Regions from separate parts of the Streptomyces sp. NBC_00203 genome, predicted to be linked through region 1. Evidence: riboswitches for the same ligand, from Rfam matches in the RefSeq annotation. Region 1 holds a riboswitch; each other region holds the start of a gene.

The links. A riboswitch is a leader RNA that binds a small molecule or an ion and turns the genes downstream of it on or off. The one in region 1 is predicted to bind cobalamin.
Region 2: it holds a riboswitch for cobalamin, as region 1 does, so the genes downstream of both, OG975_RS04570 (CbtB-domain containing protein) here and OG975_RS11065 (cobalamin biosynthesis protein) in region 1, are expected to answer to the same signal.
Region 3: it holds a riboswitch for cobalamin, as region 1 does, so the genes downstream of both, OG975_RS17040 (HoxN/HupN/NixA family nickel/cobalt transporter) here and OG975_RS11065 (cobalamin biosynthesis protein) in region 1, are expected to answer to the same signal.
Region 4: it holds a riboswitch for cobalamin, as region 1 does, so the genes downstream of both, OG975_RS14480 (prenyltransferase/squalene oxidase repeat-containing protein) here and OG975_RS11065 (cobalamin biosynthesis protein) in region 1, are expected to answer to the same signal.

Annotation. Positions count from the first base shown of each region.
Region 1 is NZ_CP108126.1:2,392,637-2,396,231, forward strand. Features, by position in the region: gene OG975_RS11055 (anion permease) at 1-902, shown strand, start outside; gene OG975_RS11060 (hypothetical protein) at 923-1,138, shown strand; cobalamin riboswitch at 1,427-1,568, shown strand; gene OG975_RS11065 (cobalamin biosynthesis protein) at 1,687-2,643, shown strand; gene OG975_RS11070 (cobyric acid synthase) at 2,640-3,595, shown strand, end outside.
Region 2 is NZ_CP108126.1:945,780-949,374, forward strand. Features, by position in the region: gene OG975_RS04555 (alpha/beta fold hydrolase) at 1-341, shown strand, start outside; gene OG975_RS04560 (TetR/AcrR family transcriptional regulator C-terminal domain-containing protein) at 338-991, shown strand; gene OG975_RS04565 (CbtA family protein) at 1,043-1,807, opposite strand; gene OG975_RS04570 (CbtB-domain containing protein) at 1,833-2,054, opposite strand; cobalamin riboswitch at 2,091-2,255, opposite strand; gene OG975_RS04575 (histidine phosphatase family protein) at 2,356-2,934, shown strand; gene OG975_RS04580 (nuclear transport factor 2 family protein) at 2,963-3,355, opposite strand.
Region 3 is NZ_CP108126.1:3,780,666-3,784,260, reverse strand. Features, by position in the region: gene OG975_RS17050 (hypothetical protein) at 1-80, shown strand, start outside; gene OG975_RS17045 (YcnI family protein) at 111-878, shown strand; gene OG975_RS17040 (HoxN/HupN/NixA family nickel/cobalt transporter) at 907-2,010, opposite strand; cobalamin riboswitch at 2,038-2,265, opposite strand; gene OG975_RS17035 (hypothetical protein) at 2,290-2,448, opposite strand; gene OG975_RS17030 (winged helix-turn-helix domain-containing protein) at 2,443-2,802, shown strand; gene OG975_RS17025 (Cys-Gln thioester bond-forming surface protein) at 2,974-3,595, opposite strand, start outside.
Region 4 is NZ_CP108126.1:3,182,052-3,185,646, forward strand. Features, by position in the region: gene OG975_RS14470 (PP2C family protein-serine/threonine phosphatase) at 1-826, shown strand, start outside; gene OG975_RS14475 (phosphotransferase family protein) at 920-1,579, opposite strand; cobalamin riboswitch at 1,662-1,812, shown strand; gene OG975_RS14480 (prenyltransferase/squalene oxidase repeat-containing protein) at 1,918-3,168, shown strand; partial or broken gene OG975_RS14485 (SCO2322 family protein) at 3,198-3,595, shown strand, end outside.

The DNA of each region.
Region 1 (3,595 bases):
TCGGCGCCACCATCGCCTCCGCCGGCACCGGCGCGGTGCACGGGGACGTCCTGGTCGGCAAGGTGCTGCTGCCCGCCGTCGCGGCCCCCATAGTCGCGGGCATAGCCGCGATGCTCGCCACGCGGCTGTCGTACAGGCTCAGCAAGAACGCCGACACCAAGGCCACCGCGAAGGGCTACCGCGCCGGCCAGATCGCCTCCGCCGGCCTGGTCTCGCTGGCCCACGGCACCAACGACGCCCAGAAGACGATGGGCATCATCACCCTGGCCCTGATCGCCGGTGGCGCCATCGCCCCCGACGCCGATCCGCCGGTCTGGGTGATCCTCTCCGCCGGTCTCGCCATCGCGCTCGGCACCTACCTGGGCGGCTGGCGCATCATCCGCACGATGGGCAAGGGCCTGACCGACCTCCAGCCGCAGCAGGGCTTCGCCGCCCAGACCAGCGCGGCCACGGTCATCCTGGCCTCCTCCCACATCGGCTTCTCCCTCTCCACCACGCACTCGGTCTCCGGTTCCGTGATGGGCGCCGGCCTCGGCCGCAAGGGCGGCGTGGTCCGCTGGTCCACCGCCACCCGGATGTTCATCGCCTGGGGTCTGACGCTGCCGGCCGCCGCGCTGGTCGGCGCGGGCGCCGAGTGGGTCACCGGCCTCGGCGACTGGGGCACCGCGCTCGTCGCCGTCTTCCTGGTCGCCTCCAGCGCCGCGATCTGGCGGATCTCGCGCCGCGAGGTGGTCGACGCCACCAACGTCAACGAGACCGAGGAGCCCGCCGGTGTGGTGACCACGGCCATCGCCGCCGTGACCCCGCCGCCGGCCGGCAGCCTCACCGATGACCTCACGGCCACCATTCCGGCTCCCGCCGAGACCGCGGCGAACCCGTCGGCTCCGTCGGCCATGGCCTGAGACCCAAAGGAAGAAACAGCATGAACATCGACTGGGCAGCCCTCGGGTCCGTCATCGGAGTGAGCCTCGGAGTGACCGTGGCCCTCGTCGGCCTCTTCACCCTCGGCGTCGTCGGCCTCTCCAAGAAGGAGTCGGCCCAGGGCGGTTCGGCCGCCGCGGCGGCCACGGGCGCGTACGTCTGCTTCGCGGCCTGCGCCGCGGCGGTGGCGTACGGCATCTCCCTGATCATCGCCTGAAGCATCCGGCCGATCGTGGTCCGAGCACCGCACGTTCCTCTCTGAGGACCGCACGACCCTTGCCGCCCTGCTCATCGGTCACCTTTCCTGGTGACGGTGAGCGGGGCGGTTCTTTTTCCGCGTCGGCGGACATTTCGGATGCCTACACTCCGTGATCATCAGCGCATCCGTGGACTGCCGCTCCCCACAGGGGAATTCGGCACAAGTCGGTCTCGGCGGGCAGGCCGGGGTGGTGGCGGTGTGGGTCTCAGCACACTCCCCCGTCGCAGGTCAACAGCAAGTTGACGGGTCTTCCAACCCCGTGGTGGACTGCCCGAGCCAAGTACGGCGGCATGAGAGGAAGCCGGTGTGAGTCCGGCGCGGTCCCGCCACTGTCACCGGGGAAGAAAGTCCCCGGGAGCCAGGAACTCTCACCGCCGGTCTCGTCGAACCAGGGCGTGGACACCCTGAGTGAGGACATATCGCCATGCGCGGCTGCCCAAGTGCCCTGCCAACGACGCGAGTGATGCGAACGACGGTCGTGCCCGACCCGACGGTCGGCTGAACCGATGCGTGCCGATCGCGTCTTCGCGTACGGCGCCACCGCCGGCCTCCTCGGCGACCTGCTGCTCGGCGACCCTCGCCGGGGGCATCCGGTCGCCGCGTTCGGGCGGGCCGCGGGAGCCGTGGAGCGGGTGTTGTGGCGGGACCACCGCGGGTGGGGCGCGCTGCACACCGCCGTGTGCGTGGGCGGTGCCGCAGGGCTGGCGGCGCTCGCGAGCCATTCCGTACGTTCCTCTCGTACCGCCTCCATCGCGCTGACCGCCGCCGCCACTTGGGCCGTCGTCGGGGGGACCTCCCTCGGGCGCGAGGCCCGCGCGATCGGCGACGCGCTCGCGGCCGGCGATGTCGAGGTGGCCCGGGAGCGGCTGCCCCATCTGTGCGGGCGGGATCCCCAGGCGCTGGACGCCCACGGGATCGCTCGGGCCGTCGTCGAGTCCGTCGCCGAGAACACCTCCGACGCGGTGGTGGGGGCGCTGGTGTGGGGCGCTGTGGGCGGCGTACCCGGGCTTGTCGCCTTCCGTGCCGTGAACACGCTCGACGCCATGGTCGGGCACAAGTCCCCCAAGTACCGGCGGTACGGGTGGGCTTCCGCACGCCTGGACGATGTGGCCGGGTGGCCGGGGGCCCGGCTGACCGCCGTGCTCGCGAGCGCGGCCGGAAGTGATCCGCGGGGTGCCGTACGCGCCTGGCGTGCCGACGCCCGTAAGCATCCGAGCCCCAACGCCGGGCCTGTGGAGGCCTCGTTCGCGGGGGCGCTCGGGGTGCGGCTCGGCGGGACTCTCGCGTACGGGGGGCGGGTCGAGCACCGGCCCGTACTCAACGGCACCGGGCGCGCCGTCCAAGTCGACGACATCGAGCGGGCCGTACGGCTGTCGCGGCGTGTGAGCTGGCTCGCCCTCGGCGTGAGTGCCGCCGGGCGACTGCTCTCCCAGAGACTTCTCGCGAAGGGGCGTACCTCATGAGTGGCGGAGCGAGCGGCGGAACGGGCGGCGGACTCCTCGTCGCCGGGACCACCTCCGACGCCGGCAAGAGCGTCGTCACCGCCGGGATCTGCCGGTGGCTGGTGCGGCAGGGCGTCAAGGTCGCGCCCTTCAAGGCGCAGAACATGTCGCTGAACTCGTTCGTGACGCGCGAGGGCGCCGAGATCGGGCGCGCGCAGGCCATGCAGGCGCAGGCCGCGCGCGTCGAGCCCACCGCGCTGATGAATCCCGTGCTGCTCAAGCCGGGGAGCGACCGCAGCAGTCAGGTCGTCCTCATGGGCAAGCCCGTGGGTGAGATGACCGCGCGCGGCTATCACGGCGGGCGCCAGGAGGCCCTTCTGGGGACCGTGCTGGACTGCCTCGCCGAGTTGCGGGGCACGTATGACGCGGTGATCTGTGAGGGGGCCGGGAGTCCTGCCGAGATCAATCTGCGGCGGACGGACATCGTGAACATGGGGATCGCGCGCAACGCGCGGCTGCCCGTGCTCGTCGTCGGCGACATCGACCGCGGGGGCGTGTTCGCCTCGTTCTTCGGGACGGTCGCGCTGCTGTCGCGCGAGGACCAGGAGTTCGTCGCCGGGTTCCTCGTCAACAAGTTCAGGGGGGATGTCTCCCTGCTGGAGCCGGGGCTCGACATGCTCCACGGTCTCACCGGGCGGCGCTCCTACGGCGTCCTCCCCTTCCAGCACGGTCTCGGCATCGACGAGGAGGACGGGCTGCGCGTCTCGCTGCGGGGTGCCGTGCGGGAGTCCGTCGTGGCGGAACCCGTCGGCGCGGACGTCCTGCGGGTCGCCGTCTGCGCGGTCCCCCTGATGTCCAACTTCACGGACGTGGACGCGCTGGCCGCCGAGCCGGGTGTCGTCGTGCGGTTCGTGGACCGGGCCGAGGAGCTGGCCGACGCCGACCTCGTCGTCGTACCGGGGACCCGGGGGAC
Region 2 (3,595 bases), 1.4 Mb from region 1:
TGCTGGCCACCGGCGGCTCCGTGCGCCGCGTCACCGGACGCGAGCCGGACACCATGTCCCGCATCCTGGGCAACTCCGCCCTGCTGATCGAGCGGGAGCTGCCCGAGTTCTGCTTCGCGTACCAGCCCGATCTCCAGGCTCTGCGGAACGCCGGTATCCCCTGGCGCCTCGCCACGGGCCGCGACAGCGAAGGGCGCCCCTACTACCGTCCCGCTCACGTCCTCGGCGAACTGCTCGGCGTAGCATGCGAGGAGTTCCCCGGAGGCCACACGGTCTACCAGCAGCTTCCGGAGGAATTCACCCAGCGGCTGACCACGATTCTGGACCAACTCTCCTCATGAAGACCGACAAGGGCAGCGCGGCGGACACACGGCCGTCCCCGCGCGTCAGACCGGCGCTGAACCGGACGTACATCGCCGCCGCCGCACTGGCCCTGATCGACGCCAACGGCCTCGGCAACTTCTCGATGCGCAAGCTCGGCGCGGGGCTCGGGGTCGACCCGATGGCGGTGTACCGCTATTTCCGGGACCAGGAGGAGCTGTTCGACGGCATCGCGGAGGCGCTCTTCGACGAGCTCGACGTCGACTCGCTGCCCTGGGACGGCACTTGGCGGGCGGTCGCCGAGCAGTACTGCCTGCGGCTGCGCGACACGCTGCTCCGCCATCCGCAGGCGGTCTCGGTCTTCGCGACCCGTCCGGTGCGCTCGCGTGCGTCGATCGACACGGGCGTACGGATCATCGAGCTGCTTCAGGCCAGGGGCTTCACCCCGACCCACGCCCTGCAGATCGCTCGCTGTCTGCGCGAGTTCACCATCGGGCACGCGCTGAGCCTGGCGGTGGTGCGGCTCGGTTCGCAGAGCCGCAGCAAGAAGCCCGCGCCCGAGTCGCCCGCGTACAACGTCCTCGCCCGCGCGGCCGACGACACGGAGATCGACGAACACTTCGACGTCGGCCTCACGGCGATGCTGGACGGCTTCGAGCGGCTGATCTGAACGAGAAGGGCGGCCCCAGGCCGAGGACCGGGACCGCCCTTCTTCAACCACTCAGTGAGCGACGGGAGTTGCCTCCGCGGCGGGCTCCTTCTCCCGCACGGTGGCCGGTCGTGGAGCCAGTACCCGCTCCGCCAGCACCCCGAAGACGAGACCGAAGGCGGTCCACAGGGTCAGCTGGATGGCCAGGGCCGCGAGGCGGAACTGCCAGAGCAGGCTGGCGGAGAAGTCCTTCGGGACCTCGTTGACGGCCGGCAGGAACGCGTACGCGAGGCCGATGGCGAGGACGAAGAACGCGCCCGCCGCGAGCGTCGCGTTCCAGTTGCCCAGGCGCGGCGCGAGGCGCTTGCCCAGGATGACCGTGGCGACGGCGAGCAGCACGCTGAGCACCATCATCAGGAAGTACAGGGTCGTGCGCCTGCCGATGGTGTCGGGGTCGCCGACGGACGGCGGGTTGGCCGGGTACTTCAGGAACGGCACGACGTAGACGGCGAGCAGGCCCGCCGCCGACAGCAGGAGCGCGCTGGCGCGCGGCCCGAACCGGCCGATCCGGCCCAGCGCGAAGCAGTACGCGAGGGCGGCGATCCCGCCGAACGAGACCCCGTAGACGAGGACACCGGTGGCCAGACCGCCGGTGGACTGCATCGTGCGGGAGACGATCTCCATGCCGTGCTCGTGCGAGTGCGCCTCCTCGTAGGCGATCGCCGAGTCCACGCGCGGCTCACCCAGGAAGTAGGCGACGACCAGGGCGAGCAGGCCCGCGGCGAGACCCGCGAGCATGCCACGCACCAGGAGGTTTCTGACAGTTGCGGAATTCATGAGCTCGTACGTTTCCTCTTCGGCGTCAGTGGCAGGGGAAGCCGAGGAGGTGGCGGGCGTCGTGCACCCACTCGTGCACGTTCTCGCCGGACACGAGGGAGGTGGCGCCCTGTTCGGCGCCGACGAAGTAGAGCAGGACCAGCATCAGGATGCCGAAGAAGACCGCCCAGGGGGCGATCGCGCCGATCGGCAGCTTCGCGGGAACGGCGGTGGGGGTAACGGTCGGCTGAGCGACGGACTGCGCCATGGGGCAGAACCTCCTGGGGAACTCGCGTCCCATCGTGGTGGTGCACAGGACGACGGCCGCGGGTCTGACTTGCTCGACCTTCACCACCCCTGGCGGGAGTGGTTCTTGATGGGCTTACAGTGGCGCGACCGTGCCGGATTTCCACCGGACTTCCGCCGAACCGTCGTCAATATCGACGAGACCGTACCGCGTGGCGGGGATTCGGCCAAGGGCGCATGAGGAGCACGGCGTGCGCCCCTCGCCCGGCCGCGTGGCCGGTTCCCGTACCGCACAAGGGTTTCGCACAGGAAAGTGGATGTGTATGACGAGCCGAGTGATCCTGATCTCAGCGGCGATCAGCGAGGCACTGCGCGAGGCCCGCTTCGACGACGGATGTCCGGTCGATGCCTCGGGGCTGCGGCTCGCGCGGGCGGCCGCGGGCAGTGTTCCGGCCGCGGCCCGGCCGTGGGTCTCCCCCACCGTGCGGTGCCGGGAGACCGCGGGCGCGCTCGGCCTCGACACCCCTGAGGACGCACCGGAGTTGGCGGGGGTGGACGTGGGCCGCTGGCGCGGGGCGACCCTCGACGAGGTGAGCGCGAAGGAGCCGGAGGCGGTGGCACAGTGGCTGGCCGATCCCGGATCCGCGCCGCACGACGGGGAGTCGGTGCGGGCGTTCTGCGACCGGGTGGCGGGCTGGCTGGACACGGCCTCCGAGGTCACCGGGCGAACCGTCGCCGTGGTGGAGCCGGAGGTCGTACGGGCTTTGGTGGTACGGGTGTTGGGGGCGCCGGAGTCGGCCTTCTGGCGCGTCGACGTGCCACCGCTGACCGCCACGGAGTTCAGCGGCCGCGCGGGTCGCTGGAACGTTCGCGCGGGACGCCCGCTCGGGGAGCCGGGCTGACCCGTACGCCATCAGGGCGCGTCGTCCCTCACGCGCCCGCCGCCTCCCGCGAGATCCGCTCGAACTGCGCCCCCATCGCCTCGGAGAGCGCCTGGGCCGCCTTCAGTGGGCGGACCATGACCATGAAGTCGTCGATCCGGCCGTCCTCGTCGAAGTGCAGGAAGTCGCAGCCGGTGAGCTGCTTGTCGCCCACCTTCGCCTCGAAGACCAGCGCGTGGTCCCGGCCGTCGGCGCCGGCGATCTCGCGTACGTACCGGAAGTCGGTGAAGACACGGGAGACGCCGCGCAGGATGGCCGCGGTGATGGCCTTGCCCGGGTAGGGCTTGAAGGCGACGGGGCTGGTGAACACCACGTCCTCGGCCAGCATCTCCTCGATCGCGGCGAAGTCTCCGGCCTCCACGGCCTTGCGGAAGGAATGCATCACGCCCACCTCTTCTACTCAACCAGTTGTCTAGGTGCGGATGACATTAATCGCGTGTGTTCGCGGCGTCCAGCCTCGGGGCAGAGCCGCCCGCCGTATTCCCGGAGTGGCATTGGATTCCCTATGCCTGCAAGCGGGTTCCCTATTGGTCACCTATGTCCGACGCGCATACCGTCGAGCACATCGCCGCCCTGACGATCTGAGCGCAGAACGTCAGGGCGTACGGCCAAGAACGCTCCC
Region 3 (3,595 bases), 1.4 Mb from region 1:
CGCGGCCACTTCGGCAGCTGTTGCTGCGGCACGCCGTCTCCCGTCGGGGACCGCCGGCAGGGCTCGCCTCCATGCCCTGACCGCATCCACACTCGTACGGAGTTCCCCTGATGTCCCCGATCCGCACCACCCTGCGCCGAGCCGGCCTTGTCGCCGCCCTCACCACGGTCGGAGTCCTGACCGCCGCGGGCGCGGCCTTCGCGCATGTGACGGTCCACCCCGAGAGCTACGCCAAGGGCGCCACGGACGGAGTCCTGACCTTCCGCGTCCCCAACGAGGAGGACACCGCCAGCACCACCAAGGTGCAGGTCTTCCTGCCCACCGACCATCCGGTCCTGGGCGTCCTGGTCACGCCCCAGGCGGGCTGGACCGCGAAGGTGACGACCACCAAGCTCAAGACGCCCATCAAGACGGACGACGGCACCATCACCGACGCCGTCTCCGAGATCACCTGGACCGGCGGCAGGATCCGCCACGGCGAGTACCAGGACTTCGACGTCGCCTTCGGTCAGCTCCCGGACAACACCGACGAGTTGAGCTTCAAGACGCTGCAGACCTACTCGGACGGCAATGTCGCCCGCTGGATCGAGGAGACGCCGAAGGGCGGCGAGGAGCCGGAGAACCCGGCGCCGGTGCTCACGCTTACCGCCAAGGATGCGGGGGAGGACGGTTCCGACGAGGCTTCCACCTCGGACTCGTCGTCGGGCTCGGGTACGGCGTCCCGTTCGGGCTCGTCTCCGGCTGCCGCGGCCAAGAGCTCGGCGTCGAGCAGCGACTCGACGGCCCGGGGTCTGGGCATCGCCGGACTGATCGTCGGCGTCCTCGGTCTGGCCGCGGCCGGATTCGCCCTCGCTCGCGGCCGTAGCGCCCGCTCCTAGCCGATACGCGGCTGCCGCCCCGCCGGTCTCAACTCCCGCCGGCGGGGCGGACTGCCCACCGCTGCTCGACCTTGGCCAGCCGCCAGTACGCCACGGCCGCGGCCCAGACGACCACGAACAGGCCGACGATGATGTAGCCGACGTTGTCCATGTCGAGCCCCGCGATCCAGCCGGTCACCGCGTCGCGCAGGTCGAGCTTGTCGTGCAGCACGCCCACCAGCTCGATCGTGCCGATGAAGAAGGCCACCGCGATGGACAGGCCAGTGATGGTGAGGTTGTAGAAGACCTTGCGTACCGGGTTGGAGAAGGCCCACTGGTAGGCGAAGTTCATGAACGTGCCGTCCAGCGTGTCGAACAGGCTCATCCCCGCCGCGAACAGCAGCGGCAGGCAGAGGATCGCGTACCAGGGCAGCCCGGCCGCCGCACCGCTGCCCGCCATCACCATCAGCGTGACCTCGGTGGCGGTGTCGAAGCCGAGGCCGAAGAGGAAGCCCAGCGGGAACATCTGCCCGGGCCGCGTGATGGACTTCGTGAAGCGGCCGAGGATCCGGTTCATGAACCCCCGGGAATCCAGGTGCTGTTCGAGCTCGGCCTCGTCGTACGTACCGGCCCGCATCGCCCGGAAGACCCGCAGGATCCCGATGAGCGCGACGAGGTTGAGCGCGGCGATGAGGTAGAGGAACGACCCGGAGATCGTCGTACCCATGACACCGAGCACCTGGTGCGTACTGGACCCCTCGTTCATGATCCGCCCGGCCAGCTGGGTGCCTCCGGCGATGAGCGCGGCGAGGATGACCACCACACTGGAGTGCCCGAGCGCGAACCAGAAGCCCACCGACACCGGCCGCTTGCCGTCGGCCATCAGTTTGCGCGTGGTGTTGTCGATCGCGGCGATGTGGTCCGCGTCGAAGGCGTGCCGCATGCCCAGGGTGTAGGCGGTGACGCCCAGGCCGATGCCGAACGCCTTGGAGCCGACCTCGTAGTGCTCCGGCACCACGAGTAGGAACAGGATGCCGAACGCGACGACGTGCAGCGCCGCGATCACGGCCAGGAGTACACCGGTCCGCACGGTGTCCTCGCGCCGCCAGCGGAAGCCGGCTGCGGATGGGGACGACTGCGTGGGCAGGGTCATGCGGTCACGCTCCAGCACCTCGTGGATCACTTCGTGAGATGCCGCGGCCGGTCTCCTGGCTGACGGGTGCACGCGCCCGGCCCTGCCTTCCCGGCCTCGCGGCCAGTGGCGCCACCCGAAGGCGGCACGGGACGGGAACTCCCCGATCACAGTGGCGAGGGCCGCTCCGGTCTGGGCCCCTGAGGGGCCGTCACCGGTCTTCCCGAACACCACGGCCCGCCAACCGTAGGCGTGGCCGGGGTCTCCTGCAAAGCTGCACAGCTACGCAGGTATTGAAGATCACATACGGCTGCTCGCGCTGGCCGTTCCGGAGACCGAGACGGAGACCGAGGCGAACACGGAGACGGAGACGGAGACGGAGACAAAATGGGAATCGGAGACGGGCGGGGAGACGGCGGCGTGCGTCCCGGGGTCGCCTGCGAAGATGGCCCCATGCATCTCGTCCCCGCCGAGCGGGCCGACCGCCGGACCATCGACGGCCACCGGGTCTGCGACGCCGTCGCCGCCATCGGTGAGCCCGGGCACGTACGCACCTGGGCCGACCGCTTCTCCCTCCTCGCCGACCCGCGTCGCCTCGCCCTGCTCCTGGCCCTCCACCGGGCGGGCCCTCTCGCCGTCTCCGACCTCGCAATCGCGACCGGCATGAACGACGCCGCCGTGTCCCAGGCCCTGCGTCTGCTCCGCACCGCGGGGGTGGTCGAGGGCGACAAGGACGGGCGGGTCGTGCGCTATCGGGTGACCGACGGTCCGACCGCCGAACTGCTCGAACACTGCGCGTCCGGCGCCGGCTGAGCCGCTCCCGGGCGCACCGGGATCGAAAAGGGGATCTGGACAAGGCATCCGGACAGGGCCATCCGGACAAGGGTGCGGCCCCGAACGCCTGGGAGGCGGGCCGGGGCCGCGGGCTCACGGAGTCACCGTGGTGCGGTCACTCACTGTTGAGTTGCCAAGGTGCCGTGTTGCTCAGTCCTGCGTCGGCGCGTTCTTCCTGCGGACGAAGAACACCGCCGCGCCGCCGATCACGACCAGGGCGATGGCCACGCCCGCGATGACCGGGGTCGCGCTGGAGCCGCCGGTCTCGGCGAGGTCGGTGCCCCCGCCGGAGGTGCCGCCCACCGTCGCCGGGCTCGGCTCACTGACCGTCTGGGTCGAGATGTCGTTCGCGCCGCCCTGGGTCTTGCAGTCGAGGACGCCCTTGAACCGCTCGGTGAAGCCGTTCGGACCGTCGATCGTGAAGTCGTACGCCTGGTCCTCCTGCAGCGGAATGGTCACCGTCTGGGACTTGCCCGCAGCGATGGTGTGCTCGACGTCCATCAGCTCGAAGGTGAACGCCTCGTCGCCCTCGTTGGCCGCCGTGATGTCGACGCCGCCCTTGGTGCAGTTCTTCTCGGCGGACAGGGCCGGTATCGCGCCCTTCTCCGCCCAGTTGGCGGTCGCCGCGGCGGAGACCGTCGACTCGCTGGAGCCCGCGAGGATCTGTGTCTGGCTGTGGGTCTCCGAGGTGAAGGCGCGGCCGACCGGCACGGTCGTGGACGCCTGTACGGTCAGCGCGGCCGAACCGTCCGCGCTGTCCTTCGGCACGTCG
Region 4 (3,595 bases), 790 kb from region 1:
CTTCGCGTTCGGCGTCCACTGGAGCGGGCTACTGCTGGGCTGCGCGCTCACCGTGTACGCGGCCCGGCAGCGCGAGCGGCTCGTCGCGGCACTCGCCCAGGCCCGCGAGGTCGCCCGGATCACCCAGGAGGCGATCCTGCGGCCCATCTCCCGCACCCTGGGCGGCACTCAGGTGTCCACCCGCTACCACTGCGCCGCCCGCGAGTCGACGGTCGGCGGCGACCTGTACGACGTGGCGGTGACACCGTACGGGCTGCGCGTGCTCGTCGGCGACGTACGCGGTCACGGCCTCGACGCCCTCCGGCTGACCGCCGACACCATCGCCGGCTTCCGCGAACTCGCCTACACGGCACCCGACTTGACGACCCTCGTCGGCAGTCTCGACGCTCGCCTCACCCCGGAGCTGGGCCCCGAGGACTTCGTCACCGCCGTGCTCGCCGAGTTCGCGCCCGGCGAGGTCCGGCTGGTCAACTGCGGCCACCCGGCACCACTGCGCTCCGGCCACCGCATCGAACTCCTCGAACCCCTGGTTCCCACGCCCCCGTTGGGACTGCGCCCCGTCCCGCGCCAGTACCGCGTACGACTCCAGCCCGGCGACCGGCTCCTCCTCTACACCGACGGCCTGACCGAGGCCCGCGACCCGGAGGGCGCCCCCTTCCCCCTCCTCGGCGAGGCCGCGCTCGCCCTGCGCGAACCCCTCCCCGACGAGGCCCTGCACGCCCTGTACACCCGCCTGATCAACCACACCGGCACAGCACTCGCCGACGACCTCGCCCTGGTCCTGTGCCAGCCGGTGGAGACGACCGTGCCGGTACGCGTGCCGTGAAGCACAGCTCTGCTCTGCTCTGCTCTGATCTGCTCTGCTCCTGCTCCTGCTCCTGCTCCTGCTCCTGCTCCTGCTCCGTGAAGCCGAAGCAGCCTAGGAGTGCAGCAGCGTACGGATCAGTTCCTCGGCGTCGCCCAGGAGTTGGACCTCGCGCACGCTCATGGTCGGATTGACGGCGCGCCGGGCCCTCGCCTCCGCCAGCCCGTCCTCCGTCATGTACGCCGCGTTGCCGTCGAGCATCGCGGCGAGCGTCTCGTGCGCCACCTCCGCGTGTGGCTCGTCCCCGACGGCCACCTGGGCGAGGATCACGGCGGACGTACCCCAGTCCAGGCCGGGCGGGCCCTCCTCGGCGTTGGCCCAGTCGATGACCTTCGGGCCGTCCGGGGTGAGCATCACGTTGTCGGGGTGCAGGTCCAGGTGCAGGACGCGGACGGCGGGGTCGGCGGAGACCCGGGCGGGCACGGCGTGCAGGGTGCGCAGCAGCCGGGCGAGGGTGAGGCCGGCCTCCTCGGCGGAGAACAGTCCCGCGCCGAACGCCTCCAGCATGGTCGGCCCGGACAGCCGCTCCATCACCAGGTCGGTCCGGGTCGCCGCCCGCACGCCCGGCACCGGATAGCCGTGCCCTCGTACGTGTTCCATGACCGCGGCCTCGGCGGTGGCGTCGCCCCATCCTTCGCGGTCCCGGCGCAGGACCCACGCCTCGTCGATCTCGTAGACGTCCGCGGAACGCCCCGAGCCGAGCAGTTTCCCCATACGTCCCGCTCCCCGCCCTGTTCCCCGCCCTGTTCGCATGCGCCGAACCTAGCCGTACGCACACCCGGCCTCACAGGCGGCTCTCAGGGGCTTCCCTACGGGCCGGTAGAGTGAGCGCGTCGTCATCACACCCGTACGGGGGGAAGCCGGTGCAAATCCGGCGCTGACCCGCAACCGTGAATCACCTGCCAGGTGGTGAGCCGGATCGCCTCGCCCGGGACGTGACCGGCTCGTGCCGTCGGCAGCCCGCCGACGGCCGGCACCGTCGAGGTATACGGAGCCGGAGCCGCTCGGGCCAAGTCTGCGCCCGGTGCTGCCCGGCTCCCCAGGGGAGAGTCATGATTGTTCGCCGCAGCGCCGCGGTACTGGCCGCCACCGCCGTGATCGGCACGGCCTTCGCACCGGCCGCCCTCGCGGCGGACTCGTCCCCGTCCCCCTCCGCGTCCCAGGCGATCCCGTCGGGCCTGTACGGCTCCACCGACCCCACCTACGACGGTGTCTGGCGGCAGTCACTCGCGCTGCTCGCCCAGGACACCGTGGGCGTCAAGCCCGCGGCGAAGGCCGTCGACTGGCTGACCGGGCAGCAGTGTGCGAGCGGGGCGTTCGCGCCGTACCGCGCCGACGCGACCGCGAAGTGCGACGCCAAGACGATGGTCGACACGAACAACACGGCCGCCGCCGTGCAGGCCCTGGCCGCACTCGGCGGGCACGACACCGAGACGGGCAAGGCCGTGGCATGGCTGAAGTCCGTGCAGAACAAGGACGGCGGCTGGGGGTACGTCGCGGGCGGGGCCAGCGACGCCAACTCGACGTCCGTGGTGATCGGCGCGCTCGCGGCGGCCGGGGAGAAGCCCGCGAACGTCTCCCAGGGCGGCAAGTCGCCGTACGACGCACTCGTGACGCTGTCCATCGCGTGCGAGGGCGAGGGCAGCGGCGGCGGGTTCGCGTTCCAGCCCGACAAGAAGGGCAAGCTGGCGGCGAACGCGGACGCCACGGCGGCCGCGGTCCTCGGCTCCCTCGGCAAGGGGTTCGTGACGACGCACGGGAAGACCTCGACGTCCGGTTATGTGTGCGGCGCCACGGAGAAGCTCACGCCGGCGGAGGCTGCCCGCAACGGCGCCTCCTACCTCTCCAACGCCCTCAACGGCACCCCGTACCTGAAGTCGGCGATGCCCGGCGCCAAGGACCAGCCCGACTACGGAAACACCGCCGACGCGGTCGTCGCGCTCGCCTCCGACGGCTGGACCGAGGACACCCAGAAGCCCCTCGCCTGGCTGGAGAAGAACTACGGCGCCTGGGCGGCGAAGGCCGGACCGGCCGCGTACGCCCAGCTGATCTTCGCCGCCCACGCCACCGGCACCGACCCGCGCGACTTCGGCGGCGCGGACCTCGTCAAGCAGCTCGGCGCGACCGGTCCGGCGACGGACGCGTCCGACCACTCGGCCGCCGCGAGCGACGAGAAGAAGGACGAGAAGAAGAAGGACGACGACAAGGGACTCGGCGTCTGGTGGATCGTCGGCGTCGGTCTCGTCGCGGGCATCGGCATCGGCTTCCTGATCAGCGGCCGCAACAAGAAGCAGCAGCTGTGATACGCCGCCGTCGGACGCCCGCGCCGGCCCTGGCTCCGAGTCGTGCCGTGACCCTGAGTCTTGCCTTGGCCCTGCTGCTCCTCGTACTCGGCGGGGCGGGGCAGGCCCAGGCGGTCGGCTACCGCTACTGGTCCTTCTGGGACCTGACCGGCGGGAAGTGGACGTACGCCACCCAGGGCCCGTCCACCGCGCGGCCGTCCGACGGCGACGTCGAGGGCTTCCGCTTCGCGATCAGCGAGGACTCCCAGCACGCCGTACAGCCGCGCGGAAACCGGGACTTCGCCTCGATCTGCGCCAAGACGCCCGCCCAGCAGGGCAAGAAGCGCGTGGCCCTGGTCATCGACTTCGGTACGCCCACGGACGCACCGTCCGGCGAAACCCCGCCCACCCCGCGCACGGCCTGCGCGAGCGTCCCCTCGGACGCCCG